Regions from separate parts of the Streptomyces sp. NPDC004266 genome, predicted to be linked through region 1. Evidence: predicted binding sites of a transcription regulator. Region 1 holds the regulator's gene; the other holds the start of a gene.
What was found. Region 1 encodes HrcA, which represses chaperone genes, less so after heat shock. Its sites were predicted from a motif close to TTNGCACTCNGNNNNNCNGAGTGCNAA; they were not measured.
Positions count from the first base shown of each region.

Region 2: the regulator HrcA is predicted to act here: its motif matches at 11,391-11,417, upstream of groES (co-chaperone GroES).

Region 1 covers NZ_JBIAMM010000001.1:219,155-234,349, reverse strand. Annotated here, with positions in the region: gene ACFYUZ_RS00985 (hypothetical protein) at 1-262, shown strand, start outside; gene ACFYUZ_RS00980 (adenosine deaminase) at 419-1,414, opposite strand; gene ACFYUZ_RS00975 (ribonuclease Z) at 1,417-2,322, opposite strand; gene ACFYUZ_RS00970 (histidine triad nucleotide-binding protein) at 2,326-2,685, opposite strand; gene ACFYUZ_RS00965 (tetratricopeptide repeat protein) at 2,804-3,901, opposite strand; gene ACFYUZ_RS00960 (ATP-binding protein) at 3,898-5,193, opposite strand; gene ACFYUZ_RS00955 (hypothetical protein) at 5,262-5,612, shown strand; gene ACFYUZ_RS00950 (16S rRNA (uracil(1498)-N(3))-methyltransferase) at 5,609-6,352, opposite strand; gene ACFYUZ_RS00945 (nitronate monooxygenase) at 6,349-7,440, opposite strand; gene dnaJ (molecular chaperone DnaJ) at 7,720-8,859, opposite strand; gene hrcA (heat-inducible transcriptional repressor HrcA) at 8,860-9,879, opposite strand; gene ACFYUZ_RS00930 (MBL fold metallo-hydrolase) at 10,029-10,757, shown strand; gene ACFYUZ_RS00925 (DUF3097 domain-containing protein) at 10,837-11,643, shown strand; gene ACFYUZ_RS00920 (peptidoglycan-binding protein) at 11,894-12,229, shown strand; gene hemW (radical SAM family heme chaperone HemW) at 12,428-13,660, opposite strand; gene ACFYUZ_RS00910 (AMP-dependent synthetase/ligase) at 13,708-15,195, opposite strand, start outside.
Region 2 covers NZ_JBIAMM010000003.1:94,826-110,020, reverse strand. Annotated here, with positions in the region: gene alr (alanine racemase) at 1-321, shown strand, start outside; gene ACFYUZ_RS08425 (alpha/beta fold hydrolase) at 328-1,494, shown strand; gene tsaE (tRNA (adenosine(37)-N6)-threonylcarbamoyltransferase complex ATPase subunit type 1 TsaE) at 1,505-2,026, shown strand; gene ACFYUZ_RS08415 (hypothetical protein) at 2,137-2,292, shown strand; gene ACFYUZ_RS08410 (hypothetical protein) at 2,356-2,922, opposite strand; gene tsaB (tRNA (adenosine(37)-N6)-threonylcarbamoyltransferase complex dimerization subunit type 1 TsaB) at 3,019-3,675, shown strand; gene rimI (ribosomal protein S18-alanine N-acetyltransferase) at 3,708-4,172, shown strand; gene tsaD (tRNA (adenosine(37)-N6)-threonylcarbamoyltransferase complex transferase subunit TsaD) at 4,172-5,272, shown strand; gene ACFYUZ_RS08390 (hypothetical protein) at 5,269-5,523, shown strand; gene ACFYUZ_RS08385 (polysaccharide deacetylase family protein) at 5,570-6,412, shown strand; gene ACFYUZ_RS08380 (YciI family protein) at 6,511-6,876, shown strand; gene ACFYUZ_RS08375 (RNA polymerase sigma factor) at 6,938-8,143, shown strand; gene ACFYUZ_RS08370 (hypothetical protein) at 8,289-8,954, shown strand; gene ACFYUZ_RS08365 (SAM-dependent methyltransferase) at 8,893-10,083, opposite strand; gene ACFYUZ_RS08360 (polysaccharide deacetylase family protein) at 10,184-11,134, shown strand; gene ACFYUZ_RS08355 (hypothetical protein) at 11,131-11,370, shown strand; gene groES (co-chaperone GroES) at 11,517-11,825, shown strand; gene groL (chaperonin GroEL) at 11,945-13,573, shown strand; gene ACFYUZ_RS08340 (ester cyclase) at 13,638-14,336, opposite strand; gene ACFYUZ_RS08335 (hypothetical protein) at 14,389-15,195, shown strand, end outside.

The DNA.
Region 1 (15,195 bases):
GGGAGCCCGGGTCGGCGACGGCGCGGAGACCGGCGGCGAGGGGCTCGGTGGCGCCGGGGCCGAGGACGTCGCGGAGGCCGACGGAACGGCCGGGGCGGCCGGGGCGGCGCTCGTGGTGGACGGGGCGGCGGACGGCGCGCCCTGGACGGGCGGCGCGCCCGCGCTGCCCGCGCGCTGTGTCTGCACCAGGACCGTCGCGAGAATGCCGATCAGCGGCACCACGACCCCGGCCACCCACCAGGCCCACCGGGGCGGCTGGTAGGGGGGCCGGCCGACGGCCGCGCCCGGATCCGTGCTCCTGGGCTCCCCCGTGGGACCGGACGCGTCTGACACCCTGCTGCTCCCCCCGGAGACGACTGCCGGCGCCCAGTATCACCGCGCGGGGGGCCCGTGGGGCCGGTACGGCGGAAAACCGCCGCTACACGGCGAACTCGTACGCCTCCACCTCGGCGAGGTACCGCGCCCGCCGCTCCTCGTCGTCCTCCAGGAACGAGGCCCGGAAGGAGTTCCGCGCCAGCTCGCGGAGCTGTTCCGGCGACAGGCCCAGCGCGTCGCGCACCCCGTCGAAGTTGTCGCCCGCGTATCCCCCGAAGTAGGCGGGGTCGTCGGAGTTGACGGTGACGAGCAGCCCCGCCGACATCATCGCGGGCAGCGGATGGTCGGCGAGGGTGTCGACGACGCGGAGCCGGACGTTCGAGAAGGGGCACACCGTCAGCGGGATCCGCTCGCGGGCCAGCCGGTCGACGAGCTCCGGGTCCTCCATGCAGCGCAGCCCGTGGTCGATCCGCTCCGCGCCGAGCACGTCGAGCGCCTCGCGGACGTAGGCCGCCGGGCCCTCCTCGCCCGCGTGGGCGACGCGGCGCAGGCCGAGCCGGGCGGCCTCCTCGTACACCTCGCGGAACTTGGCCGGCGGGTGGCCGACCTCCGCCGAGTCCAGTCCGACCCCGGTGATCCGGTGCAGGTGCGGCTTCGCGGCGTCCAGGGTCGCGAGCGCCGACTCGGCCGACTGGTCGCGCAGGAAGCAGAGGATGAGCCGGGTGGAGATCCCGTACCGCTCCTCGGCGCGGTCGAGGGAGGCGCCGAGACCCTCGATCACGGTGCCGATCGGGACGCCGCGGGCGGTGTGCGCCTGCGGGTCGAAGAAGATCTCGGCGTGCCGGACGCCCTGGGCCGCGGCCCGCTCCAGGTAGGCGTCGGCGAGCTCGGTGAAGTCCTCGGCGGTGCGCAGGACCGCCATCAGGTTGTAGTAGAGGTCCAGGAAGGACTGGAGGTCGCTGAAGCTGTACGCCTCGCGGAGGGCGTCGGTGTCCGCGTACGGCAGGGTGACGCCGTTGCGGGCGGCGAGCGCGAAGGCGAGCTCGGGTTCGAGGGTGCCCTCGATGTGGAGGTGCAGTTCGGCCTTGGGTACAGGCATGTTCACGTTCGTTTCGGTACGGGGACCCTCATGAGGTCCTGGGCAATGCTCAGCTCGCCGTCGAACCCGGCCGCCCGCGCCTGCCGTTCGAAGGCGGCGGGGTCGGAGTAGCGCTGCGAGAAGTGGGTCAGGACGAGGTGCCGGACGCCCGCGTCCCGTGCGACGGCGGCGGCCTGTCCGGCCGTCAGGTGACCGTGGTCGGTGGCGAGCCGGACGTCCTCGTCGAGGAAGGTCGACTCGATGACGAGCATGTCGGCGCCCTCGGCGAGGGCGTGCACCCCGTCGCAGAGCCGGGTGTCCATGACGAAGGCGAAGCGCTGCCCGCGCCGGACCTCGCTGACCTCGTCGAGGGAGACGCCGTTCAGGCTGCCGTCGCGCTGGATCCGGCCGACGTCGGGGCCCTTGATGCCGTGCGCGGCGAGCTTCTCGGGCAGGAGGCGGCGCCCATCGGGCTCGATGATCCGGTAGCCGTAGGACTCGACGGGGTGGGAGAGCCGGCGGGCGTCCAGGGTGAAGGACCCGGTGACGGCGAGCGGCCCGTCGGCGGCCACCGGGACCTCGGTCAGCCGCACGGTCTCGCGGTAGGCCGTGGCGTACCGCAGGCGCTCGAAGAAGTGCTGCCCGCTCGCCGGGTAGTGGGCGGTGACCGGGTGGGGGACCTGGTCGAGGTTGATCCGCTGGATCACCCCGGCCAGGCCGAGCGAGTGGTCGCCGTGGAAGTGCGTGACGCAGATCCGGTCGAGGTCGTGCGCGGCGACCCCGGCCCGCAGCATCTGGCGCTGCGTGCCCTCGCCGGGGTCGAAGAGGATGCCCCTGCCGTCCCAGCGCAGCACGTAGCCGTTGTGGTTGCGGTGCCGGGTCGGGACCTGGCTCGCGGTCCCGAGGACGACCAGTTCGCGTACGGACACGGGTTACCCGGGGGGCCAGTTGAGGCCGCGGCCGCCGAGGACGTGCGCGTGGGCGTGGAAGACGGTCTGGCCGGCGCCGGCGCCGGTGTTGAAGACGATCCGGAAGCCGCTGCCGTCGATCTTCTCCTGCTCGGCGACCTCGCCCGCCTCCCGCAGTATGTCGGCGGCGACGGTCGGCGCGGCGGCGGCCAGCGACGCGGCGTCGGGGTAGTGCAGGCGCGGGATCACGAGGACGTGCGTGGGCGCCTGCGGGTTGATGTCGCGGAACGCGACGGTGGTCTCCGTCTCGCGCACGATCGTCGCCGGCACCTCCCCTTCCACGATCTTGCAGAACAGGCAGTCGCTCTGCGGCTCTCCGGCCATGTCCCGGGCCTCCTCGGTCTGATGGCGATCACTGACGACGCACTGACGATCAACTACCCGGTCATGCTATCCGCCGCCTCCGACAGCCGACGGAGAACCTCACGGCCGGGAAGAGGGCCTACTCCTTGGGTGTGCGGCGGTTGAGCGCCGAGCGGCTCACCCAGTACGTGATGATCACGCCCCAGAACAGGGGCGTGCCGAATCCGCTCACCACGCCCGGGTCGAAGGACCCCAGGGCGAGCGAGACGAGCGAGTAGAGGCCGAGGAGCCCGACGGCCCCCGCCATGAACAGCACGGGCCGGCAGTTGCGGGCCACGAGGAGCAGGGGCCGGCGCAGCCGGGGCGGCACCCGGCGGGCCATCCACACCCCCCACCCGGTCCAGGCGCCGAGGATCACGGCCCCGCCGACCAGGAGCGGCACGGCCGCGTCCGCCCCGGTCGCGCCGTCCGGGACCGCGGCGAGGGCGACGGCGGAGGCCAGGAAGCCGACGAGGGCGACCCAGCGGGCCCCGGCGGCGGTGTTCCAGGCCATGGCCTCCAGGTTGTAGCGGGCCTTGCGGTCGTGGAGGTCGAGCGCGGCGGAGGCGACGAAGCCCTCGGCGGCCTGCGTCCAGGCCCCGCGCCGGAACCAGCGGCGGCGCAGCCGCAGCAGCGAGAGGTTGTTGTGGGCCTCGCTGCTCTGCGGGTTGAGCCGCAGGGTCGTCTCGTACGCCCGCTGCGCGGTGGCGTGGTCGCCGCGCCGCTGGGCCGTGAGGCCGACGAGGAAGTGGGCCGCGTCCTCCTCGGGGGCGAGGCTCACGGCGACCCGCGCCGCCTCGTACGCCTCGACGGCACGCGCGGGCGTGCGCGCGTGCTCGGCGTGCTCGGCGAGGGCGGTGCCGAGCGCGTAGTGGCTGCCCCAGTGCTGCGGGGCGAGTTCCACGGCGTGCCGGGCGGTGGCCTCGGCCTCCTGGAACCGCCGGGCGGCGAGCAGGATGTGGACCCGCATCAGCCAGCCCCCGAGCAGCTCGGGCTCGCCCCTCAGCGCCTGGTCGACGGCGGTGAGCGCGGCGGCCCCGTCGCCGGCCCGGTGGTGGCAGCGGGCGAGCAGGAGGAGCGCCTGGGAGTCCTCCGGCTCGGTCGCCAGGTGCCGGGCGACGAGCTCGCCGGCCTGCGCGTACCGCCCGGTCTCGTAGAGCGCCTCGGCGCGGGCGAGCGCGGTGGAGGAGGCGGTCACAGCTTGCGCTTCCGCTTGAGGTGGGCGAGGAGGTCGTCGTACAGGCCGCCCTCGTTGGCGAACATGGCGACGTTGCGGGCCGCGGCGAACCACGGCTCCGTGGACGGCTTGATCTGCCGGGCCGCGCCGAGCAGGTCCTTGGTGGTGATCAGGCGGACGGAGCCGGTGCGGGCGGAGTCGAGGAGCGCGGCCTCGGCGGCCGTCTCGCAGACGTGCGCGAGGTCCGCGCCGGAGAAGTCCTCGGTGGCCTTGACGAGTCTGCCGAGGTCGACGGCCTCGATGGGGCGCTCCCGCAGGTGGTAGCGGAGGATCGCCTCCCGGGCGGCGGCGTCCGGCGGCAGCACGAGCAGCGTGCGGTCGAGGCGGCCCGGGCGGCGCAGCGCGATGTCCACGTCCCAGGGCACGTTGGTGGCGGCGAGGACGAAGACGCCCTCGTTGCCGGCGCCGCTCGCGATGCCGTCGAGCTCGGTGAGGAGCTGGTTGACGACGTTGCGCAGGCCGCTGTGGTGGGTGCGCGAGCGCTTGGCGCCGAGGGCGTCCAGCTCGTCGAGGAAGACGACGCAGGGCGCCTGGCGGCGGGCGGTCTCGAAGATGTCGTGGATGTTCTTCTCGGAGGCCCCGATCCACATGTCGAGGACGTCGGAGAGCGAGACGGTGAGGAAGTTCGCGCCGAGCTCGCCCGCGACGGCCCGCGCGACGAAGGTCTTGCCGCAGCCGGGCGGGCCGTAGAGGAGGAGGCCGCCGCGGAGCGACTTGCCGTACAGCCTGCGCAGTTCGGGGTTGCGCAGGGGCGCGAGGAAGGCGGCCTCCAGTCGCTCCTTGACCTCGTCCATGCCGCCGACGTCGGCGAGGCGCACGGCGCCGGGGGCGTCGACGTCCCATGCGGCGGCGTCCCCGGCGGTCCCGCCGGCGCCGTCTGCCTGCGGGTCGTCCAGGAACCGGGGACCGACGAGGTCCTGGACCTGCTGCTCGGCGGCGTCCCAGTCGAAGGAGGGGACGGCCGGGGGCTGCGCGGGCTCTTCGCGTACGGGCGCGACCGACACCTCGGGCGCGGGCGCGACCGGCACCTCGGGTGCGGGCGCCGTCGGCATCCCCATCGCCCGGACCATCAGCGCGCGGGCGTCCGCGTCGCCGGGCGCGTGCTGGAGCGCGACGGCCGCCTCCGCGACGGCCTCGTCGTTGCGGCCCTCCGCGAGGAGGAGCTCGGCGAAGTGGAGGCGCAGGGGAACGTCACCGGGGGCGGCGGCCACGGCGGCGCGCAGACTGCGGATGAGGGGGGACTCGTCGGCCATGGGGCCAGCCTAGAAAAGTCACCCCGTCCCCCGTCCAGCGGGTGGCCCGCCCTCGTAGGCTGCGGTCCATGAGACGTGCCCGCGCACCGCGCCGGCTGACGGTGGACGGCCGGGTCTGGCTGTGGAACGTCGGCCACACCCATCCCGGTTGCCGCACCTATGTCACGCTGCGCCGGGCCGAATCCCGCAACGCCCTGCTCAGGCTGGTGTTCGAGAGCGGTCCGGGCCGCGTCACGGCGGGTTTCCCGTACGGCGCGGGCGAGGTGGCCGCCGCCGGCGGGCACCTCAACCTGAACGAGCCGGGCGTGGTCCGCCGGCTCCTCGACCTGGCGGCGGCCCGCGGCCTCCTCCCGTACGAGAACGGCGTACGGGAAGTGGACGCCTGGCCGCTCTTCGACGCCTTGACGGGTTCGGACTAGCTCCAGCGGCCCGTGCGCCCCAGGACCAGGGCCGTCGCCGCCGTGCCGGCCGTGGAGGTGCGCAGGACGCTGCGGCCGAGGCGGTAGGGCTTCGCCCCGGCGGCCTCGAAGGCGGCGAGCTCGTCCGGGGAGACCCCGCCCTCGGGGCCGACGACGAGCACGATCGAGCCCTTGGCCGGGAGTTCGGCGGTGGCGAGCGTCCCGCTGGGGTGGTCGCGGTCCTCGTGCAGGACGGCCGCGAAGTCGGCGTCCGCGAGGAGGGCGGCGACCTGCTTGGTCGTCATGAGGTCGGCGACCTCGGGGAAGCGGGTCCGGCGCGACTGCTTGCCGGCCTCGCGCGCGGTGGACCGCCACTTGCCGAGCGCCTTGAGGCCCCGGTCCCCCTTCCACTGCGTGATGCAGCGGGAGGCGGCCCAGGGCACGATCCCGTCCACGCCGGTCTCCGTCATGGTCTCGACGGCGAGTTCGCCCCGGTCCCCCTTGGGAAGGGCCTGGACGACGGTGACGCGCGGCTCCTCCTCGGGGTCCTCGTGGACCTCGTCGACCCGCACGGTGAGCTCGTCCCTGCCCTCGGCGGAGACCACCACGCACTCGGCCCAGCGGCCCCGCCCGTCGGCGAGGACCAGCTCCTCCCCGGCGCGCAGCCGCTTCACGGAGACGGCGTGCCGCCCCTCGGGCCCGTCCAGGAGGAAACTCCCGGCACCGGGGACGGTGTCGACGACGAAGACGGGTGCGGTCATGAGGCGCTCCTGGGGGCGAGCCCGGAAAGGTCGGAGAGGGCGGTGTCGAGTTCGGCGGCCAGCACCTCGACCAGCTGCCCGGCGGGGAGCTCCCGGGCGAGGCGGTGGCCCTGGCCGGCCCACAGGGCCATGCCCTGGGCGTCGCCGGCGGCAGCGGCGGCCTTGCGGAGCGGGGCGGTGAGGTGGTGGATCTCGGGGTAGGCGGCGGGGGCGTACGGCCCGTGCTCGCGCATGAAGCGGTTGACGAGGCCGCGTGCCGGGCGCCCCGAGAAGGCCCGGGTGAGGGCGGTCCGGGTGAAGAGCGGGTCCGTCAGGGCCTGCTTGTGCAGCGGGTGGGCGCCCGACTCGGGGCAGGGGAGGAAGGCGGTGCCGAGCTGGGCGGCGTCGGCCCCGGCGGCGAGGACGGCCGCGATCTGCGCACCGCGCATGATGCCGCCGGCGGCGACGATCGGCAGCGCGACGGCCTCCCGGACCTGGGTGACGAGGGTGAGGAGCCCGGTCCCGGGAGCGCCCTCGTCGGACGGGTCGTCGCGGTACGTGCCCTGGTGTCCGCCGGCCTCGACGCCCTGGACGCAGACGGCGTCGGCGCCGGCCCGCTGCGCGGCGAGGGCCTCGTCGGCGGAGGTGACGGTGACGATCGTGTACGTGCCGACGCGGTCGAAGGCGTGGAAGGTCTCCTTCGCCGGACAGCCGAAGGTGAAGGAGACGACGGGGACCGGGTCCTCCAGGAGGATGGCCAGCTTGGCGTCGTAGGCGTCGTCGCGGGAGTCGTCGGTCTCGCCGAGGGGGGTGTCGTACCAGGTGGCCTCGCCCGCGAGCTGGTGGCGGTAGACCTCGACGGCGGCGGGGTCGGCGGGCCGCCCGTCCTGCGGCATGAAGAGGTTGACCCCGAAGGGGCGCGCGGTGAGCCCGCGCACCCGCTTGATCTCCTGGTACAGGCCTCCGGCCGTCTTGTACCCGGCGGCGAGGAAGCCGAGCGCCCCGGCCTCGCAGACGGCTCCGACGAGCTCGGGACAGGAGGCGCCACCCGCCATGGGGGCCTGCACGATCGGGAACCGAGAGAGATCGTTCAGTGCGGTGGTGGACATACGGGCATCGTGTCATGCCCGTACGGAGCGGTAGGAAAAGGGGCGGCACCGGAGTGCCGCCCCTTCCTCAGGCCTACCGCCCGTCGAACGCGTCCTTGAGCCGCGAGAACAACCCCTGCTGCCCCGGCTGACCGTGCCGACCCGGGGGACGACCCCCGGAACCCCCGGCCGAGCGCCTACCGCCCGTTGAACGCGTCCTTGAGCCGCGAGAACAACCCCTGCTGCCCCGGCTGACCGTGCCGACCCGGGGGACGACCCCCGGAACCCCCGGCCGAGCGCCTACCGCCCGTTGAACGCGTCCTTGAGCCGCGAGAACAACCCCTGCTGCCCCGGCTGGAACTGCCCCGTGGGCCGCTCCTCGCCGCGCAGCTTGGCCAGTTCGCGCAGGAGGCGCTCCTGCTCCGCGTCGAGCTTGCTCGGGGTCGTCACCTCGACGTGCACGATCAGGTCGCCGCGGCCGTTGCCCCGCAGGTGCGTGACGCCGCGCCCGTGCAGCGGGATCGACTGGCCGGACTGCGTGCCCGGCCGGATGTCGATCTCCTCGACGCCGTCGAGGGTCTGCAGCGGCACCTTGGTGCCGAGCGCGCCCGCCGTCATCGGGATGGTGACCGTGCAGTGCAGGTCGTCGCCGCGCCGCTGGAAGACCTCGTGCGGGGTCTCGTGGATCTCGACGTACAGGTCGCCGGCGGGACCGCCGCCGGGGCCGACCTCGCCCTCGCCCGCGAGCTGGATGCGGGTGCCGTTGTCGACACCGGCCGGGATCTTGACCGTGAGCGTGCGGCGGGACCGCACCCGCCCGTCGCCGGCGCACTCGGGGCACGGGGTGGGCACGACCGTGCCGAAGCCCTGGCACTGCGGGCAGGGGCGGGAGGTCATGACCTGGCCGAGGAAGGACCGCGTGACCTGGGAGACCTCGCCGCGGCCGCGGCACATGTCACAGGTCTGCGCGGAGGTGCCGGGCGCGGCGCCCTCACCCGAACAGGTGGTGCAGACGACGGCCGTGTCGACCTGGATGTCCTTGGTGGTGCCGAAGGCCGCCTCGTTGAGGTCGATCTCCAGGCGGATCATGGCGTCCTGGCCGCGGCGGGTGCGCGAGCGCGGGCCGCGCTGCGAGGCCGTGCCGAAGAAGGCGTCCATGATGTCGGAGAAGTTGCCGAAGCCACCCGCTCCGAAGCCGCCGCCCGCACCGGCGCCGCCGGAGGCCGAGAGCGGGTCGCCGCCGAGGTCGTAGACCTGCTTCTTCTGCGGGTCCGAGAGGACCTCGTAGGCGGCGTTGATCTCCTTGAAGCGCTCTTGCGTCTTCGGATCGGGATTGACGTCCGGGTGCAGCTCGCGCGCGAGCCTCCGGAAGGCCTTCTTGATCTCGTCCTGGGACGCGTCGCGGCGCACGCCGAGTACGGCGTAGTAGTCCGTGGCCACTTACGACTCCGCCAGGATCTGTCCGACGTAACGTGCCACTGCGCGTACCGCTCCCATCGTTCCGGGGTAGTCCATGCGGGTCGGTCCGACCACGCCGAGTTTGGCGACTGCCTCGCCGCCCGAACCGTAGCCGACCGAGACGACGGACGTGGAGCTCAGCCCCTCGTGGGCGTTCTCGTGCCCGATGCGTACGGTCATGCCCGATTCCTTGGCCTCGCCGAGCAGCTTGAGGAGCACGACCTGCTCCTCCAGGGCTTCCAGGACGGGCCTGATCATCAGGGGGAAGTCGTGTCCGAAGCGGGCGAGATTGGCGGTGCCGCCGATCATCAGCCGCTCCTCGTGCTCCTCGACGAGGGTTTCGAGGAGGGTCGCGAGCACGGTGGAGACCGTGGCGCGGTCCTCGGCCTCCTCGAAGGACTCGGGGAGGTCCTGCACCAGCTGCGGCACGTCGGCGAACCGGCGGCCGACGACCCGGCTGTTGAGCCGGGCCCGCAGGTCGGCGAGCGAGGTCTCGCCGAAGGGCGCGGGGCAGTCGACGACGCGCTGCTCGACCCGGCCGGTGTCCGTGATGAGGACGAGCATCAGGCGGGCGGGGGCCAGCGAGAGCAGCTCCACGTGCCGGACGGTCGAGCGGGTCAGCGAGGGGTACTGGACGACGGCGACCTGGCGGGTCAGCTGGGCGAGCAGTCGTACCGTACGCCCGACGACGTCGTCGAGGTCGACGGCTCCGTCGAGGAAGTTGTGGATGGCCCGCCGCTCGGGCGTCGACAGCGGCTTGACGCCGGCGAGCCGGTCGACGAAGAGCCGGTAGCCCTTGTCGGTGGGGATGCGCCCGGCGCTCGTGTGGGGCTGGGCGATGTACCCCTCGTCCTCCAGGACGGCCATGTCGTTGCGCACGGTGGCGGGCGACACGCCGAGCTTGTGGCGCTCGGTGAGCGCCTTGGAGCCGACCGGCTCCTCCGTCCCGACGTAGTCCTGGACGATGGCACGCAGGACCTCGAGCCTGCGTTCGCTGAGCATCGTGGCGCACCTCCAGCTGTCGACGTCGTTCCGGTTGCTCCGCTTTTGGCACTCGCCCTGTCCGAGTGCCAGCGATCCCCCGGTCAGTGTACGGCGGCGGGCATCGCTCCTGGCAAGGAGGCGGCGCCCGCACCGGTTAGCGTCGCCTCATGGAGACGGATTGGGAAGCGTACGGATGGGAGCGTCTCGAGGACGGGGTGGGCCGGCGACGGCTGCCCGGCTGGGACGCCACGGTGGGGCTGGTCCTGGGCACACGGGCGGTCCTGCTGTACGACACGGGGTCCACGCTCGCGGAGGGCGCCGAGCTGCGCGCACAGGTGGCGGCGCTCACGGGCGGCCGAAAGGTGACGCACATCGCACTCAGCCACCCCCACTTCGACCACGTCCTCGGCACGGCGGCCTTCGCCGGGGCGGAGGTCTTCGGCGCGGTGGGCTCGGACGACCTCATGAACGGCGCCAGGGCCCGGGAGGAGCTGTACGGGGACGCGGTACGGCAGGGGGTCGATCCGCGGGCGGCGAGGGAGGCGGCGGACGTCCTGGTGGCCCCCCGGCACCTGGTCACGGGCGAGTGGACGCTCGACCTGGGCGGCCGCCAGGTCCTCCTGGCGAACGTGGGCCCCGGCCACACGGGCCACGACCTGGCGCTCTGCGTCCCGGGCCCGCGCGAGATCGTCTTCTGCGGCGACCTGGTGGAGGAGTCGGGCGAGCCGCAGGCCGGCCCGGACGCGATCCCGTCCCGCTGGCCCGACGCCCTGGACCGGCTGCTCGCCCTGGGCGGCGAGGAGGCGGCGTACGTGCCGGGGCACGGGGCGGTGGTGGACGCCGCGTTCGTCCGGGCGCAGCGCGATGAACTGGCACGCCGCTTCGGCGTGGCATAACGTCGCCCGAATGCGTGGCCGCGTCCAGGATCTGACGCCGCCTCGGCCGCGCGTCCACGGAGGAGACGGAACTGAGCCCATGCGTAGCTACAACCCGGACCTGACGCCGCCCTGGAAGAAGTCGGCGCCCGTCCCGGAGATCCCGGCGGAGCGCGACCTGGTCGTCGAGGAGGTCGCCACGGGCTTCTGCGGGGCGGTGATCCGCTGCGAGGCGGGCACCGTGACCCTGGAGGACCGCTTCGGCAAGCACCGGGTCTTCCCGCTGGAACCGCGCGGCTTCCTCCTGGAGGGCAAGGTCGTGACCCTGGTCCGCCCGGCGTCGGGCGGACCGGTGCGCCCCACCCGCACGGCCTCCGGCTCGATCGCGGTCCCGGGCGCACGCGCGCGCGTGGCACGTGCGGGCCGGATCTACGTCGAAGGCCGCCACGACGCGGAGCTCGTGGAGCGGGTCTGGGGCGACGACCTGCGGATCGAGGGCGTGGTCGTGGAGTACCTGGAGGGCGTCGACGACCTGCCGGCGATCGTCGCGGAGTTCGCCCCGGGGCCGGACGCCCGGCTCGGCGTCCTGGTGGACCACCTGGTCCCGGGCTCGAAGGAGTCGAGGATCGCCGCGCAGGTGACCTCACCGGACGTCCTGGTCGTCGGCCACCCGTACATCGACGTCTGGGAGGCGGTGAAACCGTCCTCCCTGGGCATCCCGGCCTGGCCGGCGGTCCCCCGCGGCCAGGACTGGAAGACGGGCGTCTGCCGCGCCCTCGGCTGGCCCTCGGACAACACGGGCGCGGTCTGGCAGGCGATCCTCAAGCGCGTCCACTCCTACAAGGACCTGGAGCCGGAGCTGCTGGGCCGGGTGGAGGAACTGATCGACTTCGTGACGGCACCGTAGCGCGGGCGGCGGTGCGCGGCCCCGGGGAGCAGCCTCCCCGGGCCCCGGGCCCTCGACCCGCACGCGGACCGACGTCCCGGGACAGGGGTGTCCCGGCGTCTCGGGACTACGGATCCGCGCCACGCCGGACGGGGCCGTGCGAGCGTGGCGGAGTCCTCACCGGCGCCGCCCTTCCGCCGCGCCGCCACCGTCACGTCATCCGGAGGAATCCGTGTTCTCCCACCCCGCATTCACGAGGGCCGCACTGCTCGTGTCCGCCACCGCTGTCGCCGTGACGGGCCTGGCGGGCACCGCCAGTGCCCGCCCGGGCGCCCCCTACCTCTCGTACGGCAGCCAGGGCGAGGGCGTGAAGTGCGTCCAGATCGCGGTGAACTGGGCCAACGCCTACCCCGTCACCCTGGCCGAGGACGGCATCTGGGGCGAGCGGACGCAGTGGGGCGTGGTCGCCTTCCAGCGCTGGAAGCTGGGTGACTCCCAGGCGGACGGCATCGTCGGGCCCAACACCGGCGACAAGATGCTGGAGACCCTGCGGGCGTACAACCCGGAGACGGCGAACTACTGCTACCGCTACCTGCCGAGCCACTGACACCCCCGGGCGTGCCCACCGCCCCGGGGGCACGCCGGGCGGGGGCACGCCCGGCGCCCGGGGCACGCCGGGCAGGGGCCCCGGGGCACGCCGGGCCCACCTCCGCGAGGCTCTCTTCGCCCCCTGGGCCCTGTCCGGGCCCTGATCCGCCGGACAGGCCGTGGCCCTGGCCCTGGTCCTGGTCCTGGTCCTGGCGTCCTAATCCACCAGGTCCCGCACCACCGCGTCCGCCAGCAGCCGTCCCCGCAGCGTCAGGACCGCCCGCCCCGCCTCGTACGACGCGGGGTCGAGCAGCTCCTCCCCCAGCGCCTTCCGCGACGCCGCGAGTCCCGCCGGCTTGAGGATCGACAGCTCGACGCCCTCCCGCAGCCGCAGCTCCAGGAGGATCCGCTCCACCCGCCGGTCCTCCTCCGCGAGGATCTCCCGGCCGGCGCCGGGCGACCGGCCCTCCGCCAGCGCCGCCGCGTACGCGCCGGGGTGCTTCACGTTCCACCAGCGGACGCCGCCCACGTGCGAGTGCGCCCCCGGGCCGGCCCCCCACCAGTCGGCGCCGCGCCAGTACAGCTCGTTGTGGAGGCAGCGTCCGGCCTCGGAGGTGGCCCAGTTGGACACCTCGTACCAGGAGAAGCCCGCCTCCTCGAAGGCCGCGTCCGCGATCAGGTAGCGGTCGGCGTGGACGTCGTCGTCGGTCATGGGCACCTCGCCGCGCCGGATGCGCCGGGCGAGCTGCGTGCCCTCCTCGACGATCAGGGCGTAGGCGCTCACGTGGTCGGGGCCGGCGCCGATCGCCGCTTCCAGCGAGGCCCGCCAGTCGTCGTCGGACTCGCCGGGCGTGCCGTAGATGAGGTCGAGGTTGACGTGCTCGAACCCGGCGGCCCGCGCCTCGCCGACGCACGCCTCGGGCCGCCCCGGGGTGTGCGTGCGGTCGAGGATCTTCAGGACGTGCTGCCGGGCGCTCTGCATGCCGAAGGAGATCCGGTTGAAACCCCCCTCCCGCAGCTCGGCGAGATAGGCGGGGTCCACGGACTCCGGATTCGCCTCCGTCGTCACCTCGGCGTCGTCCGCGAGCCCGAACTCGTCCCGGACGGCGCCGAGCATCCGCACGAGGTCCCCGGCGGCGAGGAGCGTCGGGGTGCCGCCGCCGACGAAGACGGTCCGCACGGGCCGGGGGTCGTCGCCGAGGACCTTCCGGGCGAGGCGGATCTCCTCGACGACCTGGTCGGCGTAGTTGTCGCGGGAGGCGAGCACCCCGCCCGTACCGCGCAGCTCGCTCGCCGTGTACGTGTTGAAGTCGCAGTAGCCGCAGCGGGTCGCGCAGTACGGCACGTGCAGGTAGAACCCGAGCGGCCGCTCCCCGGCCCCTTCGAGGGCGTGCGGGGGCAGCGCCCCGTCGTCGGGAACGGACTCACCATCGGGCAGTACGGAAGGCATGAGCCCCATTGTCCCGTACTGCCCGGGTGAAGGTCCCGCGTCGTCGCTCAGGCCTCCCGCGACCCCGCGTACATCTCCTCGATGAGGTCCTTGTACTCCCGCTCGACGACCGGCCGCTTCAGCTTCAGGGACGGGGTGAGCTCGCCGTGCTCGATGTCGAGGTCGCGCGGCAGCAGACGGAACTTCTTGATCGTCTGCCAGCGCTGGAGGCCCTCGTTGAGCCGGTCGACGTAGCCCTGGATCAGCTTCTCGGTCCGCGGGTCGGCGACGACCTCCGCGTACGACTTGCCACCGAGGTCGTGCTCGGCGGCCCAGCCGAGGAGGGAGGGCTCGTCGAGGGCGATGAGGGCGGTGCAGAAGTTCCGGTCGGCGCCGTGGACGAGGATGTTCGAGACGAACGGGCAGACGGCCTTGAACTGGCCCTCGACCTCGGCCGGCGCGATGTACTTGCCGCCGGACGTCTTGATCAGGTCCTTCTTCCGGTCGGTGATCCGGAGGTAGCCGTCGGCGGACAGCTCGCCGATGTCGCCGGTGTGGAACCAGCCGTCGGACTCCAGGACCTCGGAGGTCTTCTCCGGCAGGCCGTGGTAGCCCTCCATGATGCCGGGGCCGCGCAGCAGGATCTCGCCGTCGTCGGCGATCCGGACCTCGGTGCCGGGGAGCGGCTTGCCGACGGTGCCGGTGCGGTAGGCCTCGCCCGGGTTGACGAAGGAGGCGGCGGAGGACTCGGTGAGGCCGTAGCCCTCCAGGATGTGGATGCCGGCGCCGGCGAAGAAGTAGCCGATCTCGGGGGCGAGGGCGGCCGAGCCGGAGACGCAGGCGCGCAGGTTGCCGCCGAAGGCCTCGCGGATCTTGGCGTAGACGAGCGCGTCGGCGACCTTGTGCTTCGCGGAGAGGCCGAAGGGCGCGGAGGCGGTGCCGGTGCGGCGGAAGTTGTCCTGGGTGGCCTTGGCGTACTCGCGGGCGACGTCGGCCGCCCACTGGAAGATCTTGTACTTGGCGCCGCCGCCCGCGCGGGCCTTGGCCGCGACCCCGTTGTAGACCTTCTCGAAGATGCGGGGCACGGCCGCCATGTAGGTCGGCTGGACGACCGGCAGGTTCTCGATGATCTTGTCGACGCGGCCGTCGACGGCGGTGACGTGACCGACCTCGATCTGGCCCGAGGTGAGGACCTTGCCGAAGACGTGGGCGAGCGGCAGCCACAGGTACTGGACGTCGTCCTGGGTGACGAGGCCGGTGGCGGCGATGGCCTTGGCCATGTACGACCAGTTGTCGTGCGGGAGGCGGACGCCCTTGGGGCGGCCGGTGGTGCCGGAGGTGTAGATGAGGGTGGCGAGCTGCGTGGAGGTGATCGCCGCGACCCGCTCCTTGACCGCCTCGGGGTGCTCCACCAGATGGGCCTTGCCCCGCGCCTCGAGCTCGGCGAGCGTGAGGACGAACTCGCCGTCGCTCTCCACGCCGGTGGCGTCGATGACGACCACGTGGTGGAGGTTCGGCAGCTCGGCGCGGCGCTCGACGGCCTTGGCCAGCTGGGC
Region 2 (15,195 bases), on a different contig from region 1:
CACTACGTCACCGGGGGCGAGACCACCCTGGGACTCGTCCCGCTGGGGTACGCCGACGGGGTGCCCCGGCACGCCTCCGGGCGCGGTCCGGTCCTCGTCGCCGGCCGGGTCCGCACGGTGGCCGGGCGCGTCGCCATGGACCAGTTCGTGGTCGACCTCGGCGGGGACACCCCCGAGCCCGGCACCGAGGCCGTGCTCTTCGGCCCCGGCGACCGGGGCGAGCCGACCGCCGAGGACTGGGCGGTGGCCGCCGACACCATCGCGTACGAGATCGTCACCCGGATCGGGGCGCGCATCCCGCGCGTCTACCCGGGGGAGTAGCCCGCCATGGGGGAGTCGAGCGGGAGCAGCTGGCGGCGTGCCGGTTTCGCCGGTGCCGCGATAGGCGTCCTCGCCGCCGGAGCGGCCGCCGGGGTGGCCGTCGAGCGGCTCACCGTCGGCCGTTCCGTGCGGCAGAAGGCGCGGCTCGCGCTGGACGCCACCGGCCCGTACGGCGGGCTGCGGGGCACGCCCGGACGGGCGCTCGCCGACGACGGGACCGTCCTCCACTACGAGGTGGACGAGGTCGAGCAGGAGGCCTCGTCGGCCGGCCGCCGCCGACGGCTCTTCGGGCGGAAGGAGCCCGCCCCCGTCACCGTCGTCTTCAGCCACGGCTACTGCCTGAACCAGGACTCCTGGCACTTCCAGCGGGCCGCGCTGCGCGGTCTCGTCCGCACCGTCCACTGGGACCAGCGAGGCCACGGCCGCTCCGGGAGCGGGGCCTCCCAGGCCGGGCCCGACGGGGTGCCCGTCTCCATCGACCGGCTCGGCCACGACCTCAAGGCCGTCCTCGACGTCGCCGCGCCCGAGGGGCCGCTCGTCCTCGTCGGGCACTCCATGGGCGGCATGACGGTGATGGCGCTCGCCGAGCAGTACCCGGAGCTGATCCGCGACCGGGTCGTCGGCGTCGCCCTCGTCGGCACCTCGGCGGGGAAGCTGGCGGAGGTGTCGTACGGGCTGCCGCTCGCCGGCGTCAACGCCGTCCGGCGGGTCCTGCCGGGCGTCCTGCGGGCCCTCGGCTCCCAGGCGGAGCTGGTCGAGCGCGGGCGCCGGGCGACCGCCGACCTCTTCGCGGGGCTGATCAAGAAGTACTCGTTCGCGTCGAGGGACGTGGACCCGGCGGTCGCCCGCTTCGCGGAACGGATGATCGAGGCGACCCCGATCGACGTGGTCGCCGCCTTCTACCCGGCCTTCGCCGAGCACGACAAGGCCGCCGCCCTCGCCGCCCTGCGCGAGCTGCCGGTGCTCGCGCTCGCCGGGGACAACGACCTGGTCACCCCCAGCTCGCACACCGAGGCCATCGCCGCCCTGCTGCCGGACGCGGAGCTCGTCATCGTCCCGGACGCGGGCCATCTGGTGATGCTGGAGCACCCGGAGGCCGTCACCGACCGGCTGGCCGACCTGCTGGTGCGGGCCGGTGCCGTCCCGGCCGGGGAGCCCTTCCGCACGAGCTAGATTTGCCGGTATGGAAGCAGCGCACCAGCCCGTCTCCGGCGCCACCCCGCCCCCCTCCGGCGCCACCCTCTCCGTCGACTCCCCGCAGCAGATGCAGGAGCTCGGCCGCCGGCTCGCGAAGGTCCTCCGCCCCGGCGACCTCGTCATGCTCACCGGTGAGCTCGGCGCCGGGAAGACGACCCTGACCCGCGGCCTCGGCGAGGGGCTCGGGGTGCGGGGCGCCGTCACCTCCCCGACCTTCGTCATCGCCCGTGTCCACCCGTCCCTGGTCGGCGGCCCGGCGCTGGTCCACGTCGACGCGTACCGCCTCGGCGGCGGGCTCGACGAGATGGAGGACCTCGACCTGGACGTCTCGCTGCCCGAGTCCGTGATCGTCGTCGAGTGGGGCGACGGCAAGGTCGAGGAGCTGACCGACGACCGGCTGCACCTCCTCATCCACCGGGTGACCGGCGACACCGACGACGACCGGCGCACGGTCGTGCTGCGCGGGATCGGCGCGCGCTGGGCCGAGGAGGACCTCGCGCTGGTCTGAACGCACGTAGATTCCGACAACGTGTCGGGAAGGTGTTGCGTGGGTCCCACGAGCCGTGGTCACATGGATGCACGAGCTGGTTAGGTGTACCTAACCTACGGGAGGCATGCATGGCGACGCCCGAACGCGCGGAAACCGCCCGGGACCACGTCCCGATGAGTGAGCTGCTCGCGTCCTGCGCGGCCGCCCGAGCCCTCTCGACCCCACCGCCGGAGCCGTCCGAGCAGGGGGAAGGGGACGAGCCCGTACGGGACGAGGCGGCGTAGGCCCACGCCCCGGGCGGGCGGGAAGCGGGTCGGGCGACGAGCCCCGGGCGGGCGGCGGGCCGGTCAGGCGACGACGACGACCTTCGCGCCGATCACCGCGAACGTCCACATCAGATCGCCGTCGGCCCGCTTCATCCGGATGCCGCCGGTCTTCCGGGCCGGGTCCGGGGAGGGCGTCGAGCCGTCGACCGCCGCGCTGAAGCCGATCGCCACGTCCTGGGCCGTCGCGAACCGCACCACGTGCTCGATCTGCACGCCGTCCGAACCGCGCACCGAGCCCGAGCGCGAGGTCACCGTGTACGTGCCGGGGGCCGGGTCGACCGTGCTCGGCCACACCTTGAACGTACGGGTCACCTTGCCCGTCCCGTCCACGAGCCACACCCGGCGGTCGGTGAGCGCGTACACCACCCGCTCGCCGCTGCCCGAACCGACGGGGACGGCGAGGGGGTCCCTGGCCGGCTGCTTCGGGCCGCCGCTCGGCGAGGTCGCGGGGGCGGCCGTGCCCGAGGTCCGCGGCTTCGCCGACAGATCGGCCGGAGCGTTCGCCGAGGCCTGGTAGGCGAGGACGCCGACCGCGACGACGGCCGCCGCGGTGAGCCCGGCCACGAATCCCGAGCTGCTCCTTGCCACCGTGCCCACCTCTCGTACGTACGTATCGAAGGGTGACGGTAGCAGCCGCCGCCCCGAGGTTCGGGGCAGCATGCCCGGGAGCCGTAGGCTGTTCGCGTGCTGTTGCTCGCCATGGATACCGCCACCCCCGCCGTCACCGTCGCCCTCCACGACGGCGAGGCCGTCGTCGCCTCGTCGAGTCAGGTCGACGCCCGCCGTCACGGGGAGCTGCTGCTGCCCGCCGTCGACCGGGTCCTCTCGGAGGCCGGGCTGAAACTGGACGCGGTCACGGGGATCGTCGTCGGCGTCGGCCCCGGCCCGTACACCGGCCTCCGGGTCGGCCTCGTCACGGCCGCCGCCTTCTCGTCGGCGCTGGGCGTGCCGGTGCACGGCCTGTGCACCCTCGACGGCCTCGCGTACGCCTCCGGGATCGACGGGCCCTTCGCCGTCGCGACGGACGCGCGCCGCAAGGAGGTCTACTGGGCGCGGTACGCGGACTCCCGCACCCGTGTGGGCGACGCGGCCGTCGACCGGCCCGCCGAGATCGCCGAGGCCCTCGCCGGGCTCCCGGTCGTCGGCGCGGGCGCCCGCCTCTACCCCGAGGCCTTCCCGGACGCCCGCGACCCCGAGCACCAGTCGGCCGCCGCGCTCGCCGGGCTCGCCGCCGAGCGGCTCGCGGCCGGCGGGGACGGCTTCCTCGACCCGCTGCCGATGTACCTGCGGCGCCCCGACGCGCAGGTGCCGAAGAACTACAAGGTGGTCACCCCCAAGTGAGCGCCGCCGTGACCGGGGCCGTGCTGCGCGAGATGCGCTGGTGGGACATCGAGCCCGTGCTCGCGCTCGAAGCCGAGCTGTTCCCCGAGGACGCCTGGTCCGAGGGGATGTTCTGGTCGGAGCTCGCGCACGCCAGGGGACCGCGGGCCACCCGTCACTACGTGGTGGCGGAGGACCCCGCCGACGGCCGTCTCGTCGGATACGCCGGGCTCGCCGCCGCCGGCGGGCTCGGCGACGTGCAGACGATCGCCGTCTCCCGCGACCAGTGGGGCACGGGCCTCGGCGCCCGGCTCCTCACCGACCTGCTCAAGGAAGCCACCGCCTTCGAGTGCGAGGAGGTCCTCCTCGAAGTGCGCGTGGACAACACCCGGGCCCAGAAGCTCTACGAGCGCTTCGGCTTCGAGCCCATCGGTTTCCGGCGCGGCTACTACCAGCCGGGCAATGTCGACGCGCTCGTGATGCGACTGATCGTTCAAGGAACTGGGACTGAGATCTGATGGCTGCTGACGAACCGCTGGTACTCGGCATCGAGACCTCCTGCGACGAGACCGGCGTCGGCATCGTCCACGGGACCACGCTCCTCGCCGACGCCGTCGCCTCCAGCGTCGACACCCACGCCCGCTTCGGCGGCGTCGTGCCCGAGATCGCCTCCCGCGCCCACCTGGAGGCCATGGTCCCGACGATCGAGCGCGCCCTGAAGACGGCCGGGATCTCCGCGAGGGACCTCGACGGCATCGCCGTCACCGCCGGACCCGGCCTCGCGGGCGCCCTGCTCGTCGGCGTCTCCGCCGCCAAGGCGTACGCCTACGCCCTGGGCAAGCCGCTCTACGGCGTCAACCACCTGGCCTCGCACATCTGCGTCGACCAGCTGGAGCACGGCAAGCTGCCCGAGCCGACGATGGCCCTGCTCGTCTCCGGCGGGCACTCCTCGCTGCTGCTCTCCACCGACATCACCTCCGACGTGCGGCCGATGGGCGCCACCATCGACGACGCGGCCGGCGAGGCCTTCGACAAGATCGCCCGCGTCCTCGACCTCGGCTTCCCGGGCGGCCCGGTCATCGACCGGCTCGCCAAGGAGGGCGACCCCGGGGCGATCGCCTTCCCGCGCGGCCTCAGCGGCTCCCGCGACCCCGCCTACGACTTCTCCTTCTCCGGCCTCAAGACCGCCGTGGCCCGCTGGATCGAGGCCAAGCGGGCGGCCGGCGAGGACGTGCCCGTACGGGACGTCGCCGCGTCCTTCCAGGAGGCGGTCGTCGACGTGCTCACCCGCAAGGCCGTCCGGGCCTGCAAGGACGAGGGCGTCGACCACCTGATGATCGGCGGCGGCGTCGCCGCCAACTCGCGGCTGCGGGCCCTCGCCCAGGAGCGCTGCGAGCGCGCCGGGATCCGGCTGCGGGTGCCCCGGCCGGGCCTGTGCACGGACAACGGCGCGATGGTCGCGGCCCTCGGCTCCGAGATGGTCGCCCGGGGCAGGGCGGCCTCCGACCTGGAGCTGTCGGCGGACTCGTCCCTGCCGGTGACGGACCCCCACGTGCCGGGCCACTCCCACGACCACGACCACGTGCACGAGGTCAGCAAGGAGAACCTGTACTCGTGAGGCTCACGCTCATGTGGGAGGCCAGGGCCGCCCAGGGCCGGGGCGCCGAGCTCCTGGAGTGGGCGCGGGCCCAGGTCCTCGCCCGTGAGCCGGTCCGCCGGGAGCTCTTCCGGGCCCCGCAGGACCGGGTCCTCGTCCTCACCTGGTGGGAGGCGGAGGCCTTCGACGCGGAGCTGCCCGAGCTGCCGGAGCCGGACGCGGAACTGATCAGCCGTCCGGTCCACCGCTGGCGCTTCGAATCGGTCGAATAAGCGGGGATCGAGCAACCTTTCGAGCCTCTCGGGCATCCCACAGCGCGTGAAGAAGACGATCGCGCTGTGGGCGGCCCTGACCACCGTCGCCCTCCTGGTGACCGGCTGCACGGTGGAGGAGCCCGCCGCCGCCCAGACCCCCGCCCCGGCGAGGACGACCGCCCCCGCGGCCGCACACGAGGCCCCCGAAGCCCCGGGAGCCGCCGCTGCCGCCGCGTACCGGAGATGGGGCCTGAAGCCCTTCGCCGCCCCGCCCGCCCCGCCGGCGGTCAAGCCCGTGGCCCGCGCGGCCGGCGGACCGGTGCCCGTCATCAGCGAGATACCCACCCGCGAGAAGATCGTCTTCATCACGATCGACGACGGGGCCGAGAAGGACCCCGAGTTCGTCACGATGATGAAGGACCTGAAGGTCCCCTTCACGATGTTCCTCACGGACGCCGCCATCCGCGCCGACTACCGGTACTTCGCGCCGCTCGTCGCCCAGGGCCACGGCCTCGCCAACCACACCCTCACCCACCCGAACCTGCGCACCCTCTCCCCGGAGGCCCAGCGCCGGGAGATCTGCGGCCAGCAGACGAGGCTGAAGCAGCGGTACGGCACGACCCCGCGGCTCTTCCGGCCGCCGTACGGCAACTGGAACGAGGCCACGCGCGCGGCGGCGGGGGAGTGCGGCCTCGACGCGATCGTGCTGTGGCGCGAGTCCATGCAGATCAAGAACATGCAGTACCAGCGCGGCGACCGGAAGCTGCACCCCGGCGACATCATCCTGGCCCACTTCCGGGGCCCGTCCGAGCTCAAGGGCCGGACGATGACCGAGACGACGGCGACGCTGCTGCGGAAGATCCAGGAGCAGGGGTTCACGGTGGCGCGCCTGGAGGACTACGTCTGAGAAGTTCTCCGGGCGCGGTGTCGATGCGGACGGATCCCGTTCGACGTATGTGTGGACGGCGGGGAACGGCCCCGCCCACCGCACACCGAGGAGTCGTCATGCCCCGCTTCCTGTCCCTCGTCCGCATCGAGGAGAACACCATCGACATGGAGAGCGCCGACCCCGGCTTCGAGGAGCGCATGGGCGCCCTCTTCGAGGAGATCACCAAGGCCGGCGCCATGGTGGACACCGCCGGGCTGAGGCCGACCGCCGAGGCCACCCGGATCAGCTGGTCGGACGGGAAGCTGTCGTTCACCGACGGCCCGTTCACCGAGACCAAGGAGGTCGTCGGCGGCTACGCGATGCTCCAGTGCAAGGACATGGCCGAGGCGGTCGAGTGGGGGAAGCGGTTCCTGGCCGTCCACCCGCCGCACTGGAAGGTCGGCCTGGAGGTCCGCGAGGTCGAGGAGATGCCGGAGGGCTGATCCGCACTGTGCTGTCATGTGAGACGTGACGGTGGAGAGCACGCTGGAGACGGTCTTCCGGATGGAGTCGGCGCGGATCATCGCCACGGTGACGCGGATCGTCCGGGACGTCGGCATCGCCGAGGAGCTCGCCCAGGACGCGCTCGTCTCCGCCCTGGAGCAGTGGCCGCGGTCGGGCGTCCCGGACAGCCCGGGAGCCTGGCTGACGGCCGCCGCGAAGCACCGTGCCGTCGACCTCGTGCGGCGCCGCGAGACGTACGCCCGGAAGCTCGCCGAGGTGGGCCGGACGCTCGACGAGGCGTCGTACGACCCCGAGCCGTCCGGCCCCGGGGACATCGACGACGACGTGCTCCGGCTCGTCTTCACCACCTGCCACCCGGTGCTCTCCGCCGACGCCCGCGCGGCGCTCACGCTGCGGCTCGTCGGCGGTCTGCGGACGGACGAGATCGCCCGCGCGTTCCTCGTGCCCGAGGCGACGGTCGCGGCGCGGATCACCCGCGCCAAGCGGACGCTCGCGAGGACGGGCGTGGAGTTCGAGGTGCCGTACGGCCGGGAGCGGGCGGCCCGCCTCGGCTCCGTCCTGGAGGTCGTCTACCTGATCTTCAACGAGGGGTACGCGGCGACCGCCGGCGACGACCTGCTCCGCCCCGGCCTGTGCGAGGACGCCCTGCGGCTCGCCCGGGGCCTGGCCGCCCTGATGCCGGGGGAGGGCGAGGCGCACGGCCTCTGCGCGCTCCTCGAACTCCAGGCCTCCCGCACCCCCGCCCGCACCGGCCCCGACGGGCTGCCGGTGCTCCTCGCCGAACAGAACCGCAGCCGCTGGAACCGGCTCCTCGTGCGCCGCGGGTACGCCGCCCTCGCCCGCGCCGGGGACGGCCGCGCCTACGGGCCGTACGCCCTCCAGGCCGCGATCGCCGCCTGCCACGCGCGGGCCGCCTCGTACGAGGAGACGGACTGGGCGACCATCGCCGCGCTCTACGGACGGCTCGGCACCCTCACGCCCTCCCCGGTGGTCGAGCTGAACCGCGCGGTCGCCGTGTCGATGACCGAGGGCCCCGCCGCGGCCCTGGCCCTCGTCGACGCCCTCGCCGGCGAACCGTCCCTCGCCCGCTACCACTTGCTCCCGAGCGTCCGGGGCGACCTGCTCGCCCGGCTCGGCCGGACGGAGGAGGCCCGCGCGGAGTTCGAACGCGCGGCCGCGCTCACGAGGAACGAGAGCGAGCGGGAACTGCTGCGGGGCCGGGCCCGGAAGTCGGGCCGGGCGTAGGGGAGTCGGGCCGGGCGTGGGCGAGTCGGGCCGGGTACGGGGGAGCCGGGCCGGGTGCGGGGGAGCCGGCGGCGGCGGGGTCCGCGCCGAGGAGATCCAGGGGGCGTCCGGCCCTTCCGGCGAGGCGCGCCTTAGGGTGCTGGGCATGTCCCCGCGCACCCCGCTCCCTCCTCCGCCCCCGCCCGCCGAACTCCGGAGCTGGCCCGACCGGGAGGCACGGCTCGCCGACCGGGCGCTGGCGCTCGACGAACTCGGCAGGCGGCTGCTCGGCGGCGGGCGGCTCGCGCTGTTCCTGCTCTGGTTCCTCCTGCTCGAACTGGGCTGGGCGCTGATCGGCGTGCTGCTCACCGCGATCGGCGCGCCGCTCGTCGACCCGATGACGGCGATGCTCGGGCTCTTCGCGGCGGTCCCCGGCATCGGGATCCTCGTCCCGGCCGTCTGGCTGACCGTCCGTAGCCTGCGGCGCGACCGGACCGTCCGTGAGCGCCTCGTGCTGTGGGCGGCCCTCGACCGGCACGGTCCGACGGACGCCCGGCTGCGCGCCCCCGTCCTCAGCGTCTGCTGGCTGCTGCTGTCCTTCGCGATGTGCGGGACGGGTCTCTGGCTGGGCTTCGCGGTCCCGGCGGGCGCCGGTCGGGACGACGGCTACGGCCTGGTCGCGTACGGCATGGGCGCCGCCCTGATCCTCTGGGTCACGGGGCTGACCGGCCTGGCGAAGGCCGTGGGCCACTACCGCTTCGCCGTGCGGCTCACCGCCCACCGCCCGCGGGCCGGCCGATCAGCATCGTCGGGGCTCCCGCGACCCGAGTGAGCAGCACCGTCGCGGCGTTGGGGCCCTTCGGCTTCACCTTGCGGCGGATCTCCTCGGGTTCGACCGCCGAGCCGCGCTTCTTCACGGTGAGGGTGCCGACCTCGCGCTCCCGCAGCAGCGCCTTCAACTTCTTCAGGTTGAAGGGGAGTTCGTCGGTGATCTCGTACGCGGCGGCGTACGGCGTGGGGACGAGCGCGTCCGCCGTCACGTACGCGATGGTCTCGTCGATCAGACCGCCGTCCAGCTCCTGGGCCACCTCGGCGACCAGGTGCGCGCGGATCACGGCGCCGTCCGGCTCGTACAGATAGCGGCCGACCGGGCGGACCGCCGGGTCCGGCAGCCCCCGGCCCGTCAGGGTGGTCCCGGAGGGCAGCAGCGTGGCCCGGCGGGCGCCCGGCTCCGTGCCGAACCAGAGCACGGCCTCCTTGACGTCCCCGCCGTCCGAGATCCACTCGGCCTCGGCCTCCTCGGGCACGGCCTCGTGCGGGATCCCCGGGGCGATCTTGAGCGCGGCGCGCGGGGCCTTGCGGGCCGCCTCGACCGCCCAGGAAAGCGGCGGGGAGTACGCCTCGGGGTCGAAGATCCTGCCCCGGCCGCCGCGCCGCGCCGGGTCGACGAAGACGGCGTCGTACGGGCTGGTGTCGATCTCGGTGACGTCCGCGCACCGGACCTCGATCAGCTCCGCGAGGCCGAGCGCCGCCGCGTTGGCCCGGACCGCCTCGGCGGTCAGCGGGTCCCGGTCGACGGCGAGGACGGAGATCCCGGCGCGGGCCAGCGCGATCGCGTCGCCGCCGATCCCGGAGCAGAGGTCCGCGACGCTGCCCACGCCCAGCGCCTTCAGCCGCGCCGCCCGGTACGCGCCGACCGAGGCGCGGGTCGACTGCTCGACGCCGTTGGGCGTGAAGTACATCCGGTACGCGTCCTCGGCGCCGAACTTCGCCACCGCCCGCTGCCGCAGCCGCGCCTGGCCGAGGGCCGCGCTGACGAGTTCGGCGGGGTGGTCGCGGCGCAGCCGGGAGGCGACCGCCAGCTCCTGGGCGGGGTCGTAGTCGCGCAGGGCGGCGAGGAGCGCCTGCCCCTCGGGGGTGAGCAGGGCGGCGAAGGAGGCGAGGTCGGTCACCCGTCCCATTCTGGGCCCTGGGGGGCTGTGGGCCGGCCGGGGGACGGTGGGCGCGGCACGGCGGTGTCGTGACCCGGAAGGAGCCCTCGCGCTGACAGGATGCGGCGCCATGCAGCTCGTACGACAAAAGGACTGGATGATGGCAAAAGGTGTGCACCGCTCCCGCCGGACGCTCGGGGCGGCGCTCGCCGTGGCCGCCCTCGCCTCCGCCGCCACGGCCTGCTCCGGCGGTGCCGAACCCGAGCGCGGCGCACCCGCACCCGCCCCCGCCGCCGCCGGGCAGCAGGCCCCGGCCGCCCGCGCCCTCGACGCGTACGTCGAGAGGGTCCGCGCCAAGCGCGCCGCCCGCGTGCTCGCCGCCAGGAAATGGGGCCTCGCCAAACCCCCGCTCGAAGCCCCCGCCCCGCCCGCGGTCAAACCGAGGATCACCACCCGCAAGGGCTTCGAGACGGACGGCGAGGGGCTGCCGCCCGTCTTCACCACCGTGCCCACCAAGCAGAAGGTCGTCTTCCTGACGATCGACGACGGCGCGGAGAAGGACCCCCGGCTGCTCGCGATGATGAAGGAACTGCGCATCCCCTACAGCGCCTTCCTCAGCGACTACGTCGTCAAGGACGACTACGGCTACTTCGCGAAGATGCAGAAGTCGCAGGAGTCCGGCGTCTCCCTGCACAACCACACCCTCCACCACCGCTACCTGCCCGCCCTCTCGTACGGCGAGCAGAAGCGCGAGATCTGCGGCATGCAGGACGTCATCCAGAAGCAGTTCGGCAAGCGGCCCCCGCTCTTCCGCCCGCCGTACGGCAACTACAACGAGGACACCCTGCGCGCCGCCAAGAGCTGCGGCGTCAAGGCCGTCCCGCTCTGGGCCGCCGAGGCCTTCCCCGACCACATGGAGTGGCGCGAGTGGGACCGGGACCTGCACCCCGGCGACATCGTGCTCACCCATTTCCGGGGCAAGGAGGACTGGAAGGGCACCATGCCGGACATGATCCGCCGTGTGATGAACGTGATCACGTCCAAGGGGTACGCGGTGGCGAAACTCGAGGACTACGTATGAGGTGGGTCGCCGCCCTCGCCGTGACCGGAGCGCTCCTCGCCCTCCCGGCCTGCGCCTCCTCGGTCGACCCGATCGAGCGGCTCGGCCGGAAGGCCGCGGAGCGGGTGAACCCCCGCCCCTCGCCGGTCCGGCACGCACGGGCGGCGGTGGACGCGAAGCGCTGCGAAGGGGCCCGGGCGCCCCGTGCGGTCACGCCACGGAGCGATGAATTGGCACTCCGCTTGACCGAGTGCTAATCGCGGTCATAGTCTCGGCTCTGGCACTCCCCACTGGAGAGTGCCAACACAGCGACGGGCAGGTCCGGCACCCGCGACGACGGATCCACCTGGTCGCCACCTCAGACAGTTAACCCCGTGAGATCTCCGAAGGGGGAGGTCGGATCGTGACGACCACCAGCTCCAAGGTTGCCATCAAGCCGCTCGAGGACCGCATCGTGGTCCAGCCGCTCGACGCCGAGCAGACCACCGCCTCTGGCCTGGTCATTCCGGACACCGCCAAGGAGAAGCCCCAGGAGGGCGTCGTCCTGGCCGTGGGCCCGGGCCGCTTCGAGAACGGCGAGCGTCTGCCGCTCGACGTCAAGACCGGCGACATCGTGCTGTACAGCAAGTACGGCGGCACCGAGGTGAAGTACAACGGCGAGGAGTACCTCGTCCTCTCGGCTCGCGACGTGCTCGCGATCGTCGAGAAGTAATTCTCCGAAGTACCGAAGTACCTGAAGCAGATGCTTTGAGCTGCGCCCCGAGGCCCCTTTCCCAGGCGCCCCGGGGCGCGGTTCGTTCCACCCGAATCCGAGAGGGCTGAACCGCTCCCATGGCGAAGATCCTGAAGTTCGACGAGGACGCCCGTCGCGCCCTTGAGCGCGGCGTCAACAAGCTTGCCGACACGGTGAAGGTGACGATCGGCCCCAAGGGCCGCAACGTCGTCATCGACAAGAAGTTCGGCGCCCCCACCATCACCAACGACGGTGTCACGATCGCCCGCGAGGTCGAGATCGAGGACCCGTACGAGAACCTCGGCGCCCAGCTCGTGAAGGAGGTGGCGACCAAGACCAACGACATCGCGGGTGACGGCACCACCACCGCCACCGTGCTCGCCCAGGCCCTGGTCCGCGAGGGTCTGCGCAACGTCGCCGCCGGCGCCTCCCCGGCCGCCCTGAAGAAGGGCATCGACGCCGCCGTCAAGGCCGTCTCCGAGGAGCTCCTCGCCACCGCGCGCCCGATCGAGGACAAGTCCGACATCGCCGCCGTCGCCGCGCTCTCCGCGCAGGACCAGCAGGTCGGCGAGCTCATCGCCGAGGCGATGGACAAGGTCGGCAAGGACGGTGTCATCACCGTCGAGGAGTCCAACACCTTCGGCCTGGAGCTCGACTTCACCGAGGGCATGGCCTTCGACAAGGGCTACCTGTCCCCGTACATGGTGACCGACCAGGAGCGCATGGAGGCCGTCCTCGACGACCCGTACATCCTGATCAACCAGGGCAAGATCTCCTCGATCCAGGACCTGCTGCCCATCCTGGAGAAGGTCATCCAGGCCGGCGCCAGCAAGCCGCTCCTGATCATCGCCGAGGACGTCGAGGGCGAGGCCCTCTCCACCCTCGTCGTCAACAAGATCCGTGGCACCTTCAACGCCGTGGCCGTCAAGGCCCCCGGCTTCGGTGACCGCCGCAAGGCGATGCTCGGCGACATGGCCACCCTCACCGGCGCCACCGTCATCGCCGAGGAGGTCGGCCTCAAGCTCGACCAGGCCGGTCTCGACGTGCTGGGCACCGCCCGCCGCGTGACCATCACCAAGGACGACACCACCATCGTCGACGGTGGCGGCAACTCCGAGGACGTCGCGGGCCGCGTCAACCAGATCAAGGCCGAGATCGAGTCCACGGACTCCGACTGGGACCGCGAGAAGCTCCAGGAGCGCCTCGCGAAGCTCGCCGGCGGCGTCTGCGTCATCAAGGTCGGCGCCGCCACCGAGGTGGAGCTGAAGGAGAAGAAGCACCGCCTGGAGGACGCCATCTCCGCGACCCGCGCCGCGGTCGAGGAGGGCATCGTCTCCGGTGGTGGCTCCGCGCTCGTCCACGCCGTCAAGGTCCTCGAGGGCAACCTCGACAAGACCGGCGACGAGGCCACCGGTGTCGCCGTCGTCCGCCGCGCCGCCGTCGAGCCGCTGCGCTGGATCGCCGAGAACGCCGGCCTCGAGGGCTACGTCATCACCTCGAAGGTGGCGGAGCTGGAGAAGGGCAACGGCTTCAACGCCGCCACCGGCGAGTACGGCGACCTGGTCAAGGCCGGCGTCATCGACCCGGTGAAGGTGACGCGCTCCGCCCTGGAGAACGCCGCCTCGATCGCCTCCCTCCTCCTCACCACCGAGACCCTCGTGGTGGAGAAGAAGGAAGAGGAGCCGGCGGACCACGGCCACGGCCACGGTCACGGCCACTCCCACTGAGGCGGCTGACCGACAGCTGAGGCCCGGTGCTCCCGTCGCGGGAGCACCGGGCCTCACCGCTTCCCTACGGCTCCACGGCGCCGAGCTGCCCCATGAGCCCGAGCATGTCGTACTGCCACCAGCCCTCGACGGCCTTGCCGTCCTCCCGGAACCGGTGGACGACCATCCCCGTCATGCTCACCTCCATCCCGGTCGGCTGGATGCCCATGAAGTCGCCGACATGGGTGCCCTTCCAGGTCCAGCGCGTGCAGACCCGGTCGCCGTCGGCGATCTGGTCCTCGACGGTGAAGCCGAAGTCGAACGCCGCCCGCCACATCTCGGCCTCGCGCCGCAGCGCGTCCATGCCGACCGTGTCGGTCGGGTTGCTCGGATCGTGGTCGTGGTACCCCTCGGCGAACACCTCGTCCAGCGGCGGGAGCTCCCCCGGCTCCGAGAGCAGCTCGAAGAACCGGCGGGAGGCCGCCTTGTACATCTGCTCGTCCCGGACCACGTCCAGGTCGGTGAAGGTCGGCATCTCGTCACAGAGCGCGACCATCTCGCGGAAGATCCGGTCGGTCTCGGGGAGCTGCGAATTCCGCATGGCCACGTCGTACGAGGGGAACTCGACGATCTCCACGACGTGGGAGGCGTCGGAACGGTCCTTGCCGACGATGCTGTGCGTCGCGGTCCGCTTGCCCTTGGTCTGCTCGACCCACCGGTCCATGAGCCGGTTCAGGTCCTCGACCCGGCTCGTCTTGCAGTCGATGATCTGCACGAATGTCATGACGCCTCCCGGCCCAGGTAGGACCTTTCCAGTTTAGGTCGGGGCGCGGGAGATGCCCTGGCAGCATGGGAACGTGGAGCGGGGGATCAGCGTCGACAACGGCGCGGGGAACGTGGTGATCGGCGACGGCAACGTGGTGGTGCCCGGCACCGGGGCGTGGCCGCCGGTCCGATCGGCTTACCGCGAACGGGTCGCGATCGGCGCACCGCCCGAACTCGTCGACAGGGAAGCCGAACTGGCGGAGCTCGCCGACTTCTGCCTGACGGGACGGGGCTGTCTGTGGTGGCGTGCCGACGCATGGGCCGGGAAGACCGCCCTGATGGCGTGGTTCGCCCTCCATCCGCCGGCGGGCGTACGCATCGTTCCCTTCCTCGTCACCGGCCGCTGGGCCGCCCAGAGCGACAGCACCGCGTACGTGGACGTCGTCCTGGAGCAGCTCGCCGAACTGGCCGGGCAGGGACTGCCGGCGCTGCTCACCCCCGCCACCAGGGAGGCCCACCTCCTGGGCCTGTACGACGCGGCGAACCGCGCCTGCGCCGAGCGCGGCGAGCGGCTCGTCCTCCTCGTCGACGGCCTCGACGAGGACCGGGGCGTGACGACGGGCCCCGACGCCCACTCGATCGCCGCCCTCCTCCCGTACGGCCTTCCGGTCGTCGTCGCCGGTCGCCTCAACCCGCCGCTCCCGCCCGACGTCCCCGAGGACCATCCGCTCCGGACCTCCGTGACCGTACGGATCCTCAGCCCGTCCCCGGCCGCCCGCGTCGTCCGCTCCGAGGCGGAGCGCGAGCTCAAGGGCCTGCGGAGCGCCCGGGGACTCCCGAGCGACCTGCTCGGTCTCCTCACGGCCGCGGGCGGCGGC